3 regions of the Teredinibacter franksiae genome follow, and region 2 is predicted to be linked to each of the others. Evidence: predicted binding sites of a transcription regulator. Region 2 holds the regulator's gene; each other region holds the start of a gene.
The links. Region 2 encodes FNR, which switches genes on or off when oxygen is low (the NO sensors DNR and NnrR bind a similar motif). Its sites were predicted from a motif close to TTGATNNNNATCAA; they were not measured.
Positions count from the first base shown of each region.

Region 1: a site for FNR is predicted at 2,585-2,598, ahead of H5336_RS17560 (Hsp20/alpha crystallin family protein). Genes of this name have one in related genera too.
Region 3: a site for FNR is predicted at 3,495-3,508, ahead of H5336_RS05165 (hemerythrin domain-containing protein). Genes of this name have one in related genera too.

Region 1 is NZ_JACJUV010000001.1:4,169,028-4,174,404, reverse strand. It holds gene H5336_RS17575 (DMT family transporter) at 1-154, opposite strand, end outside; gene H5336_RS17570 (multifunctional CCA addition/repair protein) at 547-1,779, shown strand; gene H5336_RS17565 (pteridine reductase) at 1,790-2,533, shown strand; gene H5336_RS17560 (Hsp20/alpha crystallin family protein) at 2,679-3,101, shown strand; gene H5336_RS17555 (NAD/FAD-utilizing enzyme) at 3,245-3,799, opposite strand; gene folK (2-amino-4-hydroxy-6-hydroxymethyldihydropteridine diphosphokinase) at 3,994-4,482, opposite strand; gene folB (dihydroneopterin aldolase) at 4,484-4,840, opposite strand; gene tsaD (tRNA (adenosine(37)-N6)-threonylcarbamoyltransferase complex transferase subunit TsaD) at 4,840-5,377, opposite strand, start outside.
Region 2 is NZ_JACJUV010000008.1:261,250-266,626, reverse strand. It holds gene H5336_RS20875 (hypothetical protein) at 54-290, shown strand; gene H5336_RS20870 (hypothetical protein) at 369-902, opposite strand; gene H5336_RS23940 (SirB2 family protein) at 1,106-1,474, opposite strand; gene H5336_RS20860 (DUF4202 domain-containing protein) at 1,499-2,053, opposite strand; gene fnr (fumarate/nitrate reduction transcriptional regulator Fnr) at 2,107-2,850, opposite strand; gene H5336_RS20850 (P-loop NTPase family protein) at 2,936-3,778, opposite strand; gene H5336_RS20845 (NAD-dependent deacylase) at 3,882-4,595, opposite strand; gene H5336_RS20840 (D-hexose-6-phosphate mutarotase) at 4,613-5,377, opposite strand, start outside.
Region 3 is NZ_JACJUV010000001.1:1,282,768-1,288,144, reverse strand. It holds gene H5336_RS05175 (TonB-dependent receptor) at 1-1,424, opposite strand, end outside; gene H5336_RS05170 (bacteriohemerythrin) at 2,370-2,831, opposite strand; gene H5336_RS05165 (hemerythrin domain-containing protein) at 3,170-3,427, opposite strand; gene H5336_RS05160 (hypothetical protein) at 3,675-4,967, shown strand; gene H5336_RS05155 (HlyD family secretion protein) at 4,964-5,377, shown strand, end outside.

The DNA of each region.
Region 1 (5,377 bases), on a different contig from region 2:
ATATCACCATTAAAATACTGCATAGCACCAACGCTAACACCATACGTAAACTAACGGATGTAGCAAAAGCTAGGCTACTGTTACTCCAATGGATAGCCAATGGCGTTGTAGCCCATATAAATACAACAAAAATGTACGCTAATATTACCGGCATAGCACTACCCTCGCCCTTCCGTGTGAAGCGATTAAAGTAAAATTGACAGCCTAAAACGACGAAGGCCGCAGTTTTTTAAGCTGCGGCCTTCAAGTTTTTAGATTAATTATTTAATCATCTACTTATCCGGCACACAGAATACAAAACAACGCAGAAGCCACACCAGGTGCGCCGCGGTCATTGGAATGTATTTGCCTACCATTGAAAACATCGAATAAAACTCGTTTTTACTTAATTGAATTCTCTTTAAAGACCGGAGTAATTTTTATTTTTGTCGTTATCTTCGGTTTTACCAATACCGGTAAATGAAGAAGCTGCATAGAAAAATTACCCGAGTTCCATTAGAGTGTGCGTGATAATGTAAACTTGGTCAACAGTTGGTCTTAAAATAAATGCACGTATTTCTAGTTGGCGGCGCTGTTCGCGACATATTACTCAATATTCCCAGCCCCGACAGAGACTGGGTTGTAGTGGGCGGCACGCCAGACAAAATGGTTGCTGCTGGGTTTAAGCCTGTGGGTAAAGATTTCCCGGTATTTCTACACCCACAAACAAATGAAGAATATGCTCTTGCGAGACAAGAGCGCAAAACGGGTAAAGGGTACAAAGGCTTTACCTTTCACACGTCCCCAGATATCACCCTAGAAGAAGATTTACTGCGACGAGACCTCACCATTAATGCGATAGCGCAATCCGCAGAAGGCGAGTTCCTAGACCCCTTCAATGGCCAACAGGACATCCACGACAAAATCCTACGACATGTTTCCCCAGCCTTTGCTGAGGACCCAGTCAGAGTTTTACGCGTGGCGCGCTTTGCCGCCCGCTTCCATCATTTAGGTTTTCGCATTGCCGCAGAAACTTACGCACTCATGCAATCCATTGTCGCTAGCGGTGAAATCGACCACCTCGTTCAAGAGCGAGTCTGGAAAGAGTTTTCCCGTGCGCTGAGTGAACAATCACCGTCGGTATTTATTGAAGTACTGCGAGATTGCGGCGCCCTAAAGCGGCTAATGCCCGAACTGGATATGCTGTTTGGAATACCCCAGCCAGAAAAACACCACCCCGAAATTGACACGGGCCTACATTCACTGTTGTCGCTCGATCGATGTGCGCAGTTAACCCCGTCTGCTGAGGCCCGCTTTGCCGCATTGATACACGATTTAGGGAAGGGCTTAACTCCCCCGGAAAAATGGCCCAGCCATCATGGCCATGAACAAGCTGCGCGCCCCCCCGTAGTGGCCTTGTGTGACCGCCTAGGCGCTCCCAATAGCTTTCGTGACCTGGCGTTAGGAGTAGCAGAGTTCCACACCCACGGTCACCGGGCCCTCGAACTCACAGCAAAAACATTGCTCACAACGCTGCAACGTTTAGACGCGTATCGCCGACCAGAACGATTCAAGCTTTTTTGCATCTGTTGCCAAGCCGATGCTCAGGGTAGAACCGGCCTAGAGCATCAGCCTTATCCACAAGCTGACTATTTACAGCAGGCACTGGAAACACTTCAGTCTATAGACACAAAAGCCATGGCCGCCAGTGGTCTGAAAGGTGCGGCTTTTGGCGACGCCTTGCACAAAAAACGATTGTCACGACTTGAGGAACTCAAGCGTTCGACTGCTCATAACTAAGGGAAAAGCTTTGAAAGAGTTACAACCTACAGCACTGGTAACCGGTGCAGCCCGACGACTGGGCGCCGCTATAACACACCATTTGCATTCTCTCGGGTACAGGGTTGCGATTCACTGCAACAACTCTATAGATGCCGCGAACCAACTTGCTGGCAATCTAAATAATTTGCGCGCTGGCTCGGCATGGGTTATTCAGCAGCCACTGGGCTCTCAGGATTCTTGCTCGCATGTAGCTAAAAGCCTAATCAAACGGTTTGGCCGCTGCGATTTGCTCGTCAATAATGCCTCCAGCTTTTTCGCTACACCGCTTACTCAAATCAAAGAACAAAGCTGGGACGAATTATTTTCCGCCAACGCTAAGGCACCGCTTTTTTTAAGCCAGTCACTGCTTGAGCCGCTAAAAGAAGCGCAGGGAGCAATTATCAATATTGCCGACATACACGCCATACGACCACTTAAAAACCATACGATCTACTGCATGGCCAAAGCAGCAAATATTATGCTCACCAAATCCTTAGCGCTGGAGCTCGCACCAGAAGTACGCGTCAATGGTATTGCTCCGGGTGCCATTCTTTGGCCCGAAAATACCTCTAGCGATACCATCGACAACATAGAGCTAATGAATAAAATCCCCATGAACAAACTTGGCGAAGAAAAATCCATACTCACAGCATTGGACTATCTTATTCAGCGAGAAGCCTATCTTACTGGCCAAATAATCAATATCGATGGCGGCAGAACTTTACTGCAATAACTTTAAGCTCTTACGCTAATCACCACTTCATATAATACCCCGCCTTCGCAATTGATCTATATCAAACTTTTTCTCTCGTACGAGCGCACACTTACACGGGCAAGGACAATATTTATGTGATTGGCGAACAATCTGGAGGTGCACCATGACCTTAAGACCCCTCAATTCCATTTTCGAAGTAAGTGATTTTCTCGAACCTCCATGGGCTAGCTATATGTACAGCGATCGCGCGATTCAACATTCACCGCGCGTAGAAGTTGTTGAAAAAGATGACATGCTTGAAATATCAGCTGAACTACCAGGCATCAAAAAGGAAGACATTAACATTTTTTTTAGCCATGGCATGCTAACCCTAGATGCGGAAAACCAAGAAGAAAAAACAGAGGAAGAGAACGGCAAAATCATTCGCCAGGAAAGGCGCTACGGAAAATTCAGCCGCAGCTTTGACTTAGGCAGCAATGTGCAGGAAAGTGACATTAATGCCAAGCTCGAAAACGGCGTACTAACCATCTCTGCACCTCGCGTTGAAAAATTGGCCTCACAGGCCAAGCGCATTGAAGTTCACTGAGTTTGAATTGCATTCAAACCGCTGAACGGCGAGCGCCCCCAACCTTGGTGCATAAAAGGGCAGCAGAAATGCTGCCCTTTTTCTATTGCCCTTCGCCCGTAAAACTTAATGTCTGGGCCTTTATCTCTTAGTACTATCCATAATTAAGGCATTGCCTTAACAAAAGCATGAAAGTTACGCTCCGATGAGATCAGCCATTCAGGCCTTGCCCGTCCCTCACCAGCGTCGGTCAGTGAACTGTGATAAGCCATAATTCGCTGTAAACTCCATCGTTCTCGGGTATCCGCGTCAATCATCAGCACATGGTAGCCGCTGTTTAACACGTCGGCGAAACGTTGGTATTCCGCACTATGTACCTGTATCCCGTAAAAACCACCTTCCCAAGTGGAGAACAAAAATAATACAACGGCAAGAATTGCAAAAGGCAGCCAATCCACAGCTGTTACAGGCTTAAACGCTGTAGCGACCAACAACACAACAACAGCAAGCACAGCGCCAATGGCGGCGCCCATCATGGCGGAATGAATGAGATCAACACGAGCAAAGGGGCTAACTTCATGTAGGTGGCGCTTTTCTATTTCGGCATCCTGCTGGCTTAGAACATGAACCTGCTCCCGATCATAGCCCGCCGACACAAGATCCAGCTCAGCTTTTTCCAAGTCGTTTAAATCGTTACTCACATAATAAAATCTTTTCATATTCACCTCCGCAACACTGAAGTCTAAGCGAACAACTTGATCGCTATGTTGTTGTGCATAAAATCGACAAGTTCAGGTTAAAAGGTATTCTCTTTTGGCAATAGGCGCCAGAACATGTTTAGACGGACATCAAATAACGAACGCCATTTAAAATAGCCTCAGAACATAAACCACAACGAAGGGCGATAAAAACTTTATTCTTTAAAATTAACTTGCCAAAGCGAGCGTAAGTTATCGTCAAAGCCCTCCCAAAGTGACTGGTAGGTATGAGTAGAACCGGGGTAATAACTATCGGGCCTTAAGTCAGCCATCGGCAATAATACGAAGGAATGCTTTAATATTTCATCGCGGGGCAGCTCGACACCATCAATAACCCCCAACTGGGTTCCGTGGGTTAGGATATCGATATCCAGCGTACGCGCACTGAATTTTGGTGCCAACCTTTCCCGACCGTTATTATCTTCAATTTCCTTTAGCAATAGAGAAAGCTTCCCTACGGCCAAGTCGGTACTAATAGCAACCACTAAGTTGTAAAAGTTATCGCCATGAAACCCAACGGCATTGCTTTCGTACACGGGAGAAACATCCACCACGCCAAACAACTTACGCAACGCCACAAGCGCGCTTCGAAGATTTTTTTCACGGTCAATATTGCTGCCGAGGCCCAATAACACTTCAACCATTTTAATTGTTTTCTCCCCGCTCAATTCTTACACCGACATCTTTTGAACCGCGCAAAGCCCCCGGCTTGCTTACACTTAACCGCAGCCAAGGAACATCAAACTCACCCATCACAATTTCGGCCACCTGTTCGGCCAAAGTTTCTACTAGCAAAAACTCAGAATCGCCGATAAAAGAAATAAGCCGCTTAGCCACTTTCTTATAGTCAAGAGCATGCTGAATATCATCCGTTTGGGCCGCGCGACGAATATCGTGTGCCATTTCCAGATCAAGGCTCACCGTTTGACGAACTTCTCGCTCCCAATCATAAATTCCAATAATAGTTTCAATACGAAGCTCGTTGATAAAAACAATATCCATTAAAGCGCCCCTAAAGTATCCAATGGCCACCGCGGAAACACATCCACAGCAAGCGGACTAGTTTCACCGGCTAGTAATCGCTGACAGCCCGCAAATGCGATCATCGCGCCGTTATCTGTGCAAAACTCATGACGAGCATAAAACACACGGCTGTTAATTTTTGCCAACGCCTGCTCCAGCTTTACCCGCAAGCGATCATTCGCCGATACACCCCCGGCGATAATCAGCGTATCCATATTGCACTGCTGTAAAGCGCGTCGGCATTTGATCACCAAGGTATCGACCACCGCTTCCTGAAAAGCATGGGCAATATCGGCGCAGGTTTGGTCGTCAGGAAGTCCATTCGCTTGCGCATGCTCGGTAACGGTATTAAGCGTAAAGGTTTTCAAACCACTGAAACTAAAATCTAAGCCAGGCCTGTTGGTCATAGGACGCGGGAACTTAAACCGGCCAGGCACCCCCTTTTCGGCAAAACGTGCGATTTGAGGGCCGCCCGGGTAGTCCAAATCCATCATTTTCGCGGCCTTATCAAACGCC
Region 2 (5,377 bases):
TGCCAATCTCGACAAGCTTTATAATTGGAAGCGGTTAGTTAGAGGAATTAAAAATGGATTTTGATGCTTGGAATGTCGACCTGGATAGCCTTTCGGCTTTTCATGTGACGGGTTTTAGAATTTCAATTGAGGGTAGCCCCCTTCAGCCGCTTGGTGTATCGCCGAGCCACTTCCCCGAAGGGATGTCGGCTGTAGAGCAGGCTCGATTGCTTCGGTGTGGGATGAAAGCGATTAAAGACGCTGCTCTCGCAGTGAAAAGTGAGCTGAAACAACAGGTTTTACACTCCTGATGTAAGCTACCCATCAAAAAAAGGCGCCTAAATAGGGCGCCTTTTTTATTGTGTGGTAAATGCACTGTGGGTGGTGTTTTAGCGGGTTACATAGCGCCCTTTAAGCAGCATGATGTTCTTGTGGTCGTCTACTGCCGTAAATAGGGTCTCAAAGTGTCCGTTTAGAACCACACTGGAATCTTGGCCTAAAGATGAAGAGTAGGTCACCCCTGCGATTAAATCGCCAAGTTCCTTGGTTACGCTGTCCATTGCTTTGAAAATTTTCTTTGTGGTTTTGTTGTCTTCAAAAATTCTGCCTTTACCGGTTAGCTGCATGTAGGTATCACATTCTACTAGCCAAGCTTTACGCTGCACCATGTAGTTCTTGATGTTGCGTATGCCGCCTTTGTAGCGGGTGTCGAAGTGCTTGCTGCGGTATTTGTCCAGGCTCTCCATCGAGGAGGTCATGAAGTCCATGCGCGTATCTTCACAAAACTTCCAGGACATATAGCCTGGGAATTGCACGTTTTTTTCAGCTTCTGCTTTATCCTTTGCGCATTTCTCGTCACATCCATAGGCTGAAGATGCTAATACCGTCAGTGCGAGGGTAAAGATCATTGCCAAGTATTTCATTCTAGGTCACCAGTTTTTCTAGCCAGAGTTTTTAGTAAATTTGTATGGTGTTTGAGGTTATTAAAGTGGCCTATATAACTAATGTCAACCCTTTGTGATCTAGGCCCTTGTCATAAAGGCTATAAGCAGGGTCGAAAAGGGTAATAGGTGCCAACTCTTTATGTATGAGAAATGAGTCACAGCGTACGTGTGATGGGGGTTTGCTAGAAGTGAGGCTTAGAAACGGCTAAAAATATAATAGATGAATAAGTAATAAATGAAACGCCTAAGAGAGCAAAACGGTATAGGCTATTTGAGGTCTGTTTTAAGGTCATAAACCCTAGTAGAATATACAGAATTATCAGCCCTAATTTGGCTGTTAGCCAATAAAAGCCGGTAAACGGGTAGCCCATGCTGAACGCCATCAGCAACCCTGTGGCAAATAGCGCTGTGTCGTTGATGTGGGGAAGAACCTTGATGGCCTTCCGCTGAAGCAGGTCGGGGCGAGAGGTGAGCCAGATGACACGGATGACGAACCCCGCCAAACTAAATATCGCAAACCAGACATGGAAATGTTTTACAGCGCTTATCACAATTTTTATTAACCGGGTAGGTTCTCAGGCGAGAGCTTTAGCCACAAGGGCTTGGAGGGTGTCGGGAAGCTGAATCTTTAGTGCCGCGCTATGGCCAGTTTCGGACATTTTGGCCCACGTCTTCTGAATAATATCAATCAGCTTGGGCTCATCGTGCTTACCGGCGAAACCAGCGAGATAATGTTTGAGAAATACCAAGCATATAACATCTTCGAGGGCCTGGGTTTCTGGGTCTCTTTTTATCTGCCGTTTTTGGATAAGGTAGCGAACACGCTGCTGTTCCTCATGGTTGTACCCAGCCTGAGCCATTAGCTCGGTCGCTCGGTCGGCATGAAACACGGATAATTGTGAGCGCCACTTTTTATAACCTGTGCGCCCCTCGGGGAAGTTTGTGCGCGGTGATTTCCAGCGTTCTATATGCTGGGCTCTCGCGGCTATTCTAAGGTTTTCAGATGCTTCAGGGTTAAATTCGCCGAGCATTCGGGACATGCGTTGCCCGTATAGTAACTCTTTCGGGGCAGGTGAGCCGGTATCTGGGCAAAGCTCAATGTTGGGATCTACAGCGTTAGCCTCGTCTATGAGTGTGACGACAAGGCTGAGCCGGGAGGGTTATCGCTCATTGGGAATGTGATCTAGTCGAAAGCGACAGAGGCGATGTTTTTCAATGCATCCATATCGTCGATGATAACGTGCTTTTTATCCAGAATAATCACTTCTTGTTTATGTAGCCGGCTAAGTACTCTGCTCACCGTTTCGATCGTTAGGCCTAGGTAGTTGCCTATATCGGAGCGGGACATTGGCAGGTAGAACTCTTTTGCCGATAGTCCGCGGTTGTGGTTACGGGTAGAGATGCTCATCAATAGTGCTGCAATACGTTCGTCAGCACTGTTTTTACTTAACAGTGTGATCAATTGTTGCTCTTGAGTGATTTCTTTACTCATAAGCTGAAAGAAGCGGCGCTGAAGGTGAGGTACCTGTGTGCTCAACTCTTCCAGGCGGGTGAAAGGTATTTCACACACCGCAGAGGTTTCCAGGGCAATGGCCGAGTTAGTGTGATGGTTGGAGGCTAGTCCGTCCATACCAATGATCTCGCCAGGAAGATAAAAGCCGGTGACTTGCTCTTGGCCGTCGTGCGTTACTTTTACCGTTTTAATGGCTCCGGAGCGCAGGGCGTAGACCGAGCGGAAGGCTTCACCTGCGTGGTAGACATGGTCTGATTTTTGTACAGGTCGACCGCGCTGAATGATGTCGTCTAGCTTACTAATGTCTTCTACATGAAGGCTAATAGGCAAGCAAATTCCAGCCAGACGGCAGTCTGCACAATTTACCTGAGGGTTTTGGTGACATTGATGACTGGCGATGGTTTGCGGAGGCATAGTTAAATCCACGACAAAGGCTGATATGGCGCTACATTATATAGGAAAATGTCGCCGGCCGTCGTGCTAGATTAGATAAATACCGTTAGATACTGAGAGGGCCTGGGTTCACCGGTAGATGGCCCGACTCTAGGGCGCTCAGATATCGTTGCGGACTACAAAAGTTTTGTAACACTAAACTTTGTAGTCGACTCGTGCCTTCGAGGCCCATATAGATACAATCTTCTTCAAGTTCTTCTTCGCCGTCGAAGATCATGGCACCTTTGCTCTGTATCTCCCTGTTCAGTAGTTTTGGGTGTAAACCAATGTAGATATAGTCTGGCGCAACCTTCTGTTGTACATCTTTTACGTGGTCGCGAAGATCATCTAGGCAATCGGCATCGTGGATTTGGATGCCAATACCCGAAAACGAGTACTGGCGTATAAGTTTCACCAGCGATTCCAGCCGTGGAATGTCCACCAAATCGTCTCGACTAAGAACGATGTGGTAATGGTTGAAGCCGAGCCCTTTAAGCAGCGCGACGTGTTCATTGTTGATTTCACTGATTTTTGTGGCAACCCGGTGGCACCGTTGTGTGGATTCCGATAAACAAAAGTGGGACGCCAAAGCGTGCATTACTTCAGTGAGTTCATAGGGCTGCCAGTATTGAAACGGGTAGCAAAGCATAAGGGTGTCAACATTGCGCTGGCCAATGGCTTCTGCCCACGCGTGAATTTCCCGGCAAAGGGTGTTGCCTGTGGAGGTAATATTGTTGTTTTGCTTTACCCATGCGAAGGCATTGCCATCAATACAAATGTTAATTGGGCGAGCGGGCTGACGACGAAAGTTTTCGAGTAGCCGAGTGGCTTCGAATTCCGTAATTTTGGTCTGCCGGCGTTGCATCGTTGGATGCTCTGCGATGTTAGTGGTGTGTTCATTGTTGTGCATGAGGCCAGTCTAGTTCTTGCTTGTTTTGCTGCTTTGATGGAAATCAACGGTAGGGGAAGGAGGATTAAGGTTATTGAGTGGGTTGCAGTACAAATCAAACAGCTTAGGCGGTGTGGAAGAAATTGGGCAGCACATCCGAGGCAAGGCCGAGGGAACAGTAATCGAAAAAACCACTATTGGCTGAAGCTTCGAGGTTGAGTTCAACGGTGATTGCGCCATTGGTTTTTGCCAATCGTAAAAACCCGGCGGCGGGATAGACTGTGCCCGACGTACCTATGGAAACGAAAAGGTCACAGCGCGAGAGCGCTGGTTCAATAAGTTCTAACTGCTGCGGCATTTCTCCAAACCACACGATGTCTGGTCGCATGGCGCCAATCCCGCCGCAATGACGGCATATAGACTGGCAGGTTAAGTCGCCTTCAATATCAACCGAGTGTTCGCAAAGGCCGCATCGTGCCCTTAGTAATTCTCCGTGCAGGTGGTGTGGGTTCTTTGAGCCTGCTTGCTCGTGCAGGTTGTCTACGTTTTGGGTGACGAGAAGGAAGTTACCCTCAAATGTTGATTCAAAATTCGCGAGTGCAAAATGTGCTTTATTGGCTTTGGCGGACTGAAGTAATGTGTGGCGGCGGGAATTGTAAAAGGCGTGTACCAATTTAGGGTTTTTTGTGAAGGCTTCGGGAGTAGCGAGTTCTTCGACTCGGTACTCCCTCCAAAGACCGTTGTTATCACGAAAAGTGCGCAATCCCGATTCGGCAGAAACGCCTGCGCCCGTCAAAACAACAATGTTTTTAAAATGACGAGGATCGGGTAAGTTCATTACGTTTGCGCTGGCTGTTATGAGATTGAGATTACCTGGCCAATGGTGAGTTTTTCTCCGGGCGGCAGGGAGACATCTGCGGTATTGGCTACTTCGAAACACAGGTATTCTTTTTCGCCGCCGGGGTGAATATCAGCTATTCCGCCAGCATCTTTACCTGGGTTCCAGAGCACCCAGTTTTGAGAGCCCGTTTTTTCAATGGCGATGGTTCTATCGTAGCCGGAGTCAACGAGTGTGGCGGCCTTATCATTAAGGTAGACCCTATCAATAGGCCCGCAGTGGTCGCGCGAACCGGTATCGATCTGCTGGCTAAGCTGCTCAACTTTGTCGTGGTAAATACTGTTTTCCAGTTGTGGAATCGCAATATTGTCTGGACTACTCACGCGAAAATAATTGTGCAGCGCGTATGCAAAGCATTGGGGAGCTTCCGAGGTGTTTTCGAAGGTTAGTGTTTGCTCTAGGGTTGCGCCGAATCGGAGTAGCATGCTGACTTTTTTCGGGAAGGGCCCGCTACCCATCGAGGAGTCTAAAGTAATGCTCAATTGCAAGGTGGTGGTGTCTGCGCTTTCTTGATAATGGTCTAACTGCCATAACTGGCTTCGCACGATACCGTGTTTTTCTTGGCCTTCTTTTTCTCCAAACCAAGGCCAGCAAATGGGAACACCTCCGCGCAGCGCCGTGACCCCATCGAAGGCGGAGTTTTCGCTCATCCACAAAACCGGTTTTTGTCCCGAGGGTTGCCAGTGAAGAATATGGCCGCCAAATAGCGTGACTTCAGCGCT
Region 3 (5,377 bases), on a different contig from region 2:
ACCCTGTAGCCATCAACCGGGTCTTTACCTGGGGTACCATTTTCGTCCACCCATAACCACGCGGGTGTTCCCTGCTGAAAGGTCGCTTTACGATATTGTTTTTCGGCGTTGGCGTGAATAACGCGGAAGCTGGCTTCGAGGTTGTCGTTGTTGGTGTAAGTGAGCTCGATATTGCTGTTAATGGCGGCTGTTTTATTGATTTCGTTACTGGAGGTGGTTTGGAAGTCTGCCGCCCAAATATTGGCGACTTGCAGCGTGTGTAGCTCGGGTGACTGGGTATTGCCGTCGGCATCGGTGTAGGTGATGGTTGTACCTGGCCCTACTCTGGAGCCTGGTTGCAGGGTGTCGTAGAGACCGCTTGCGCGAGGTGGATTGGGTTCACCATCCTCTACATCGTCACGGGCGAAGGACAACGGTGTTTCCTTGGAGTTAAACGCCGCTTTCACACCCCGGTCATACTGTTCCATTTCGTTGTAGAACACATCACCCCGAATGGCCCAGTTGTCGTTGAAATCAAATTTGGCACTTATCGAACCGCCCATGCGGTCGCGTTCCATAAAGTTACTGCCAGCACCGTATTGCTCGGGCACCATATACCAGTCGTTTATCAGGTCGCCGTCACCGTCTAGGTCTAGCGGGTCGGTTGGGGTTTCGCCGGGTTCGTCGAGGAACGCCAGTCTTTGGTTGTCCCACATGGAGTAATTTGCGGCGTAGGTATTGGAGACATAGGCGCTGCCTACAACGGCGAAGTTCTCATTATTGTTAAAGCCCGCGACTGCGGAGAGATTGAGGTCGGGGTCGCGGCGAGAGGTCGATCCGTCGGCATTCACTTCTTCGTTAGAGAGTGAGCCCATACCCAACTCGGCGCGTAAGCGGCCGGTAAAGCCGACATCAAGGCTGGTAGGGTCGAGGGTTTTAAGGTCGACAACCCCAGAAATACCACCCGCTAATGTATTGGCCGACTGAGATTTGTACACATCGACACCGCTAATCATACCCGCGGGTACGTCGGAAAAATTGGCTTGAACTTCGGTAATAGACCAGGGGCTAAGGAACTGCTCACCGTTGAGGGTGGTCAGCACCTGTGGCATGCCACGTACGTTGAGAGAGGTGCCTTCACCGGCTACGCGAGTGATTTGTACACCCGTTACCCGCTGTAGTGAGTCGGTAATAGTGGTATCGGGCAGCTTGCCAATGTCTTCCGCAACAATGGAGTCCACCATGTTGTCGGATTGGCGCTTGATATCAATGGATTTTGCCTGAGAGGCTCGAACACCGGTAACAATAACCTCTTCTTCGAGGATAGCGTTTTCGATCTCGGTATTGGGTGTGTCCTGGGCGTAGGCACCTGAGCCGCTAATAGCGCACCCTATGGCGAACGCCAGCGCGCTCTTTCTCGCTGTGAATTTGCTGGGTCTGGTCATATCGAGCATCCTCGTGTTGTTATCGTTGTGTAGATCTTGCAGCTCTTGTGCTGTTAGGGGCGATAATCCCTGGGCGGTGGTAAGTGCTGCTGGGGCCGTATACCGGGGTTTACAGCCTAATATTGTTATATGTATGCCCGGTAACCGGTTACATCTTTGGTGACGCCTCTTTTGAGATGTTATTGTCGAGGAGGCTATACCGAAATTTTGTAACAATGTGAGCGGGATTTCAGCCGATTGTAACCGGTTACTTTGCGTTTTGCACAGTAAAAATGGCACGTAAGCATACAAATATGTTCTGTTATGGCGCAGGGGGGTGGTTAAGGCTGTAGATGGCAGGGTAGGGGGCGTTGAAATCTTGTCGTCAGGTCGGGGATCGAGGGAAGGGAGAGCCCGGGCGCTCCCCTATATGTGGAATTTATTACGTGGCTCTGCGACTTCTGTTGTCGAGCAGTTGAGCGTACATAGATCGGTTGTTTTATCCATGTTGCGCCGGGGAAGGCTTGGCTGTCCTTCTAGGGGAGTCAACGACCTAATGCAGTTTGCTAGGCCGTACCTTTCTGGCAATGTGTGCGATTTGTGGACGTCGTTTAAATTTCCCGCCAAGCCACCAGTATGCCTGTACATTTTGCCGTGCACATGAACCACACACAAAGCCAAGGGCAAATAGCGATTAATAGAGGTGCCTCTTAGTAGGCGTCAGACCAATTGTTGTTGGAGTTGCACATTTATAGCGAAATTACGATGGCATTGGTGCCGGATGATTTGAATGATTCTTAGTGTGTTGATTTAGTTACACACTTAAACAGCGGTATTTGCTATATCTGAGCAAATATGACGCATGCGTGAGGTTGTGCCGGTTTGTACAATAAATATTGTAGGGCTGGCGGCATGGTAGGCGTTGTATCAAAACGACAACCGTAAATAGCCTCCAGCCCAGAAAAATTACCAGCGTTTAAAGTAGCGTTCTGTCGCGTTTTTAACCCAATTTTGGTGAACCTGTGGCGGGCGCTCCAAAATGTTGTGCTTAACGCAATCGGCGTAACTGGAATCGTCCTCTTTAATGTGTTCCAGTAGCCAGTTCAGCAGCATTTCTGACAGCAGTTTTGCGATATCTTCGCCGTTGTTAAAAAGTTGTTGCAGGTGATCGAGTTCTTTCTTAAAAAGGAGATGACTTTTTTTATGTGCTTCTATTGCCGGGTAGTCAGCTTCTTCCATTAATTCTTCTTCAAATTCAAAGTGAGAAAGGGTGTAATCCACCAATAAATTTAATATTTCTGATATTTGCTGATTGCTTTTGTCGCTGTCATCCAGCGTTTTAAGAAGGTTAATGTATTCGACGATCCGTTTGTGTTGACCGTCAATGACAGGAATGCCAATTTCATATTTTTCAGACCAAGTGATCATAGTCGTTACCTTTTATTTATTTTAATTTTGATAGCTCTGACGGCCTGTCTCTACACTTTACTCTGCGGTTTTTCGTGGCGTTTGCCGTAATAACAGGTTGGCAAAAGCGTTCTACCTGCAACAACAGGGGTTGGTTAAAAGCAATAAGTAGCCTTAGCTAAATAACCGGGAAAACCAGCCGTATTTCTGATTCATAATTTTTCGTGTAACATTTAATAATGTTGGCGCGAGCGATGTTGTCATGGTCGCGATCATTGTATTTGTCTGCCAAGTTTTGCGAATAATTAAACGTTCTTTTGTAATATTATCGTCGTATTGGGCTCTCTGCTAAAAATCACTCACCCAGCGAGTAAATAGCTACCCATTTTCTTGTGTCCATGGGTGAGGGGGTGCCGGGCATTTTCCATAAGACTTTGTTTAAACGCAAATTGCGAGAGCGAGTACTCCCTCCGGCCGTCGAGAGCGCTGGGAATATCGTCATTATTGTGCTCTTGTTGGGCATGAGCGACTGCGTTAATGTGTTCAATACTGCGCTGATGCGGGGAGCCAATAACCGGTATTCCCAGTTCAAATACTGAGCTGCGCCTTACCGCCATTGATGTTTCTCCCGAATCAGGTTGGAGTTCCTTGCGAATAGACTAGAGGCCGGTTGTTGGTACTGCTTAGATACAGATCAATTATTGCCCGTTTAAAATGCGTCGGTGTACCTCAAAGGGTAGAGGGTGGCGGCTGTTTTATTTTTTGGTTTGGAATGCAGTTTGCCCCCGGCGGGTTTGATAGGGGTACAATTTGGCTTCATATATAAAATAACCCTTTTTTTCAAAGCAGGGTGGTTCCGATTTGATGCGAATAAGACATTATGCAGTCTTGCTTCTAACGCCGTTTTTTTGTTGTTGCGCGATACATGCCGAGACTAAACCGCTAGCGGAGCCTTTGCAGTATGCGCTTGAGTATCGTTTTAAGCCCCGGCCTGAAGAGAAAAGTATCGACGTCACGCTTTCGGTCGAGCACGCCGAATTAGTTCGGAAGCTGGATTTCAATCTTAAGAATAGCCGCTGTTATGATTTCCGCAGCCAGGCAGGGTTGACGCGAGTAGGTGATCGGTTGGCTTGGCTGCCCGAGGGGTCCACGGCGGTGCTTAAGTATCGTTGTTCGGTGAATAGCGAGCGAGAATCGAATGGCGGCTCTAAAGCCTATGACGCCATCATTACGCCAAATTACACGCTGTTTCGTGGTGATGATATGGTTCCTTCGGTACGCAGTTTCACTCGAAAAGGGGCTAAGTCCAGCGCGACACTTGTGTTTGACCTGCCCGAGGGGTGGTCAGTAAATACCGGTTGGACGCGGACAAAGCCCACTGACAAGGGCGGGAAAGCGCCCACCTTTAAAATTGAGAATGGCGAGCGCAATTTTGATCGCCCCACAGGGTGGATGCTTGCAGGTAAAATTGCCACACGGCGTGAAGTTATTCTGCTTTCCGGAGACCGTCGTTCTCGTGTAGCGGTGAGTGCCCCCGAGGGGTCTGGCATGCGACGTATGGATATTCTGGTGTATGCTCAAATTCTTTGGCCGAAAATGGAGGCTGCTTTTGGCCGCATGCCTGAAAAAGTGCTAATTGTAGGGGGCGATGACCCACTATGGCGTGGAGGACTTTCTGCGCCCAATTCTTTCTACATGCACGCAGCGCGACCCATTGTCAGTGAAAATGGCACTAGCGCGCTGGCGCACGAATTTGTCCATATGGTGACCCGGATCCGTGGCAAGAAAAACTTTGATTGGATTGCCGAGGGTATTGCCGAGTTCTATTCTGTTGAGTTGTTGTACCGTGCAGGGGGTATCAGCAGTAACCGACGTGAACGTATCCTAGAGGCACAAAAAAAACGCGCGGCCCATATCCGCACGTTAAGTGCTCACGAATCTTCAGGCGCTAACACTGCTGCCGCATACGTCCTGTTTTATACGTTAGATGCTGAAGTTCGGGCCGTAAGCCAAGGCAAATATACGCTTGACGATATTGTCCGCGAATTAATGGTGCGACGTAAAGTGGATACCAGAGACTTAGTTAACACGTTTACATTCATTACCGGGGGAGTTTCGAAAGTGCTTCAGAGCGAACGGGTGCGAGGGTCAGAATGAAATTAACCAGACGGCTATTTAAACTCTCGCTATTACTGCTGTTAAGTGCCTGTGACCGTAGTGGTGAACTGAGCGCATTGGGAACTATTGAGCGAGATCGCATTATTCATAAAGCAACCGCTGCGGAAATTATTCTTGAGCAGCCGGTGAAAGAAGGCCGTTATGTTCAGCAGGGCACGTTGCTGGTGAAGCTGGATAACCGGCGTCAGCTTGCGCGAACAGCCAAAGCCGAGGCGGATGTTGCTCGAATGGCCGCGATATGGGAGAAATTGCGCAATGGCGCACGAGTCGAAGATATCGACGTTGCAAAAGCTCAGGTGAATGGTGCTATGGCGGCACTGACGGTGGCCGAAAAAAATTACCAACGTGCACGTGAATTAAGCCTTAAAAAATTAAATACACAGGCGCAG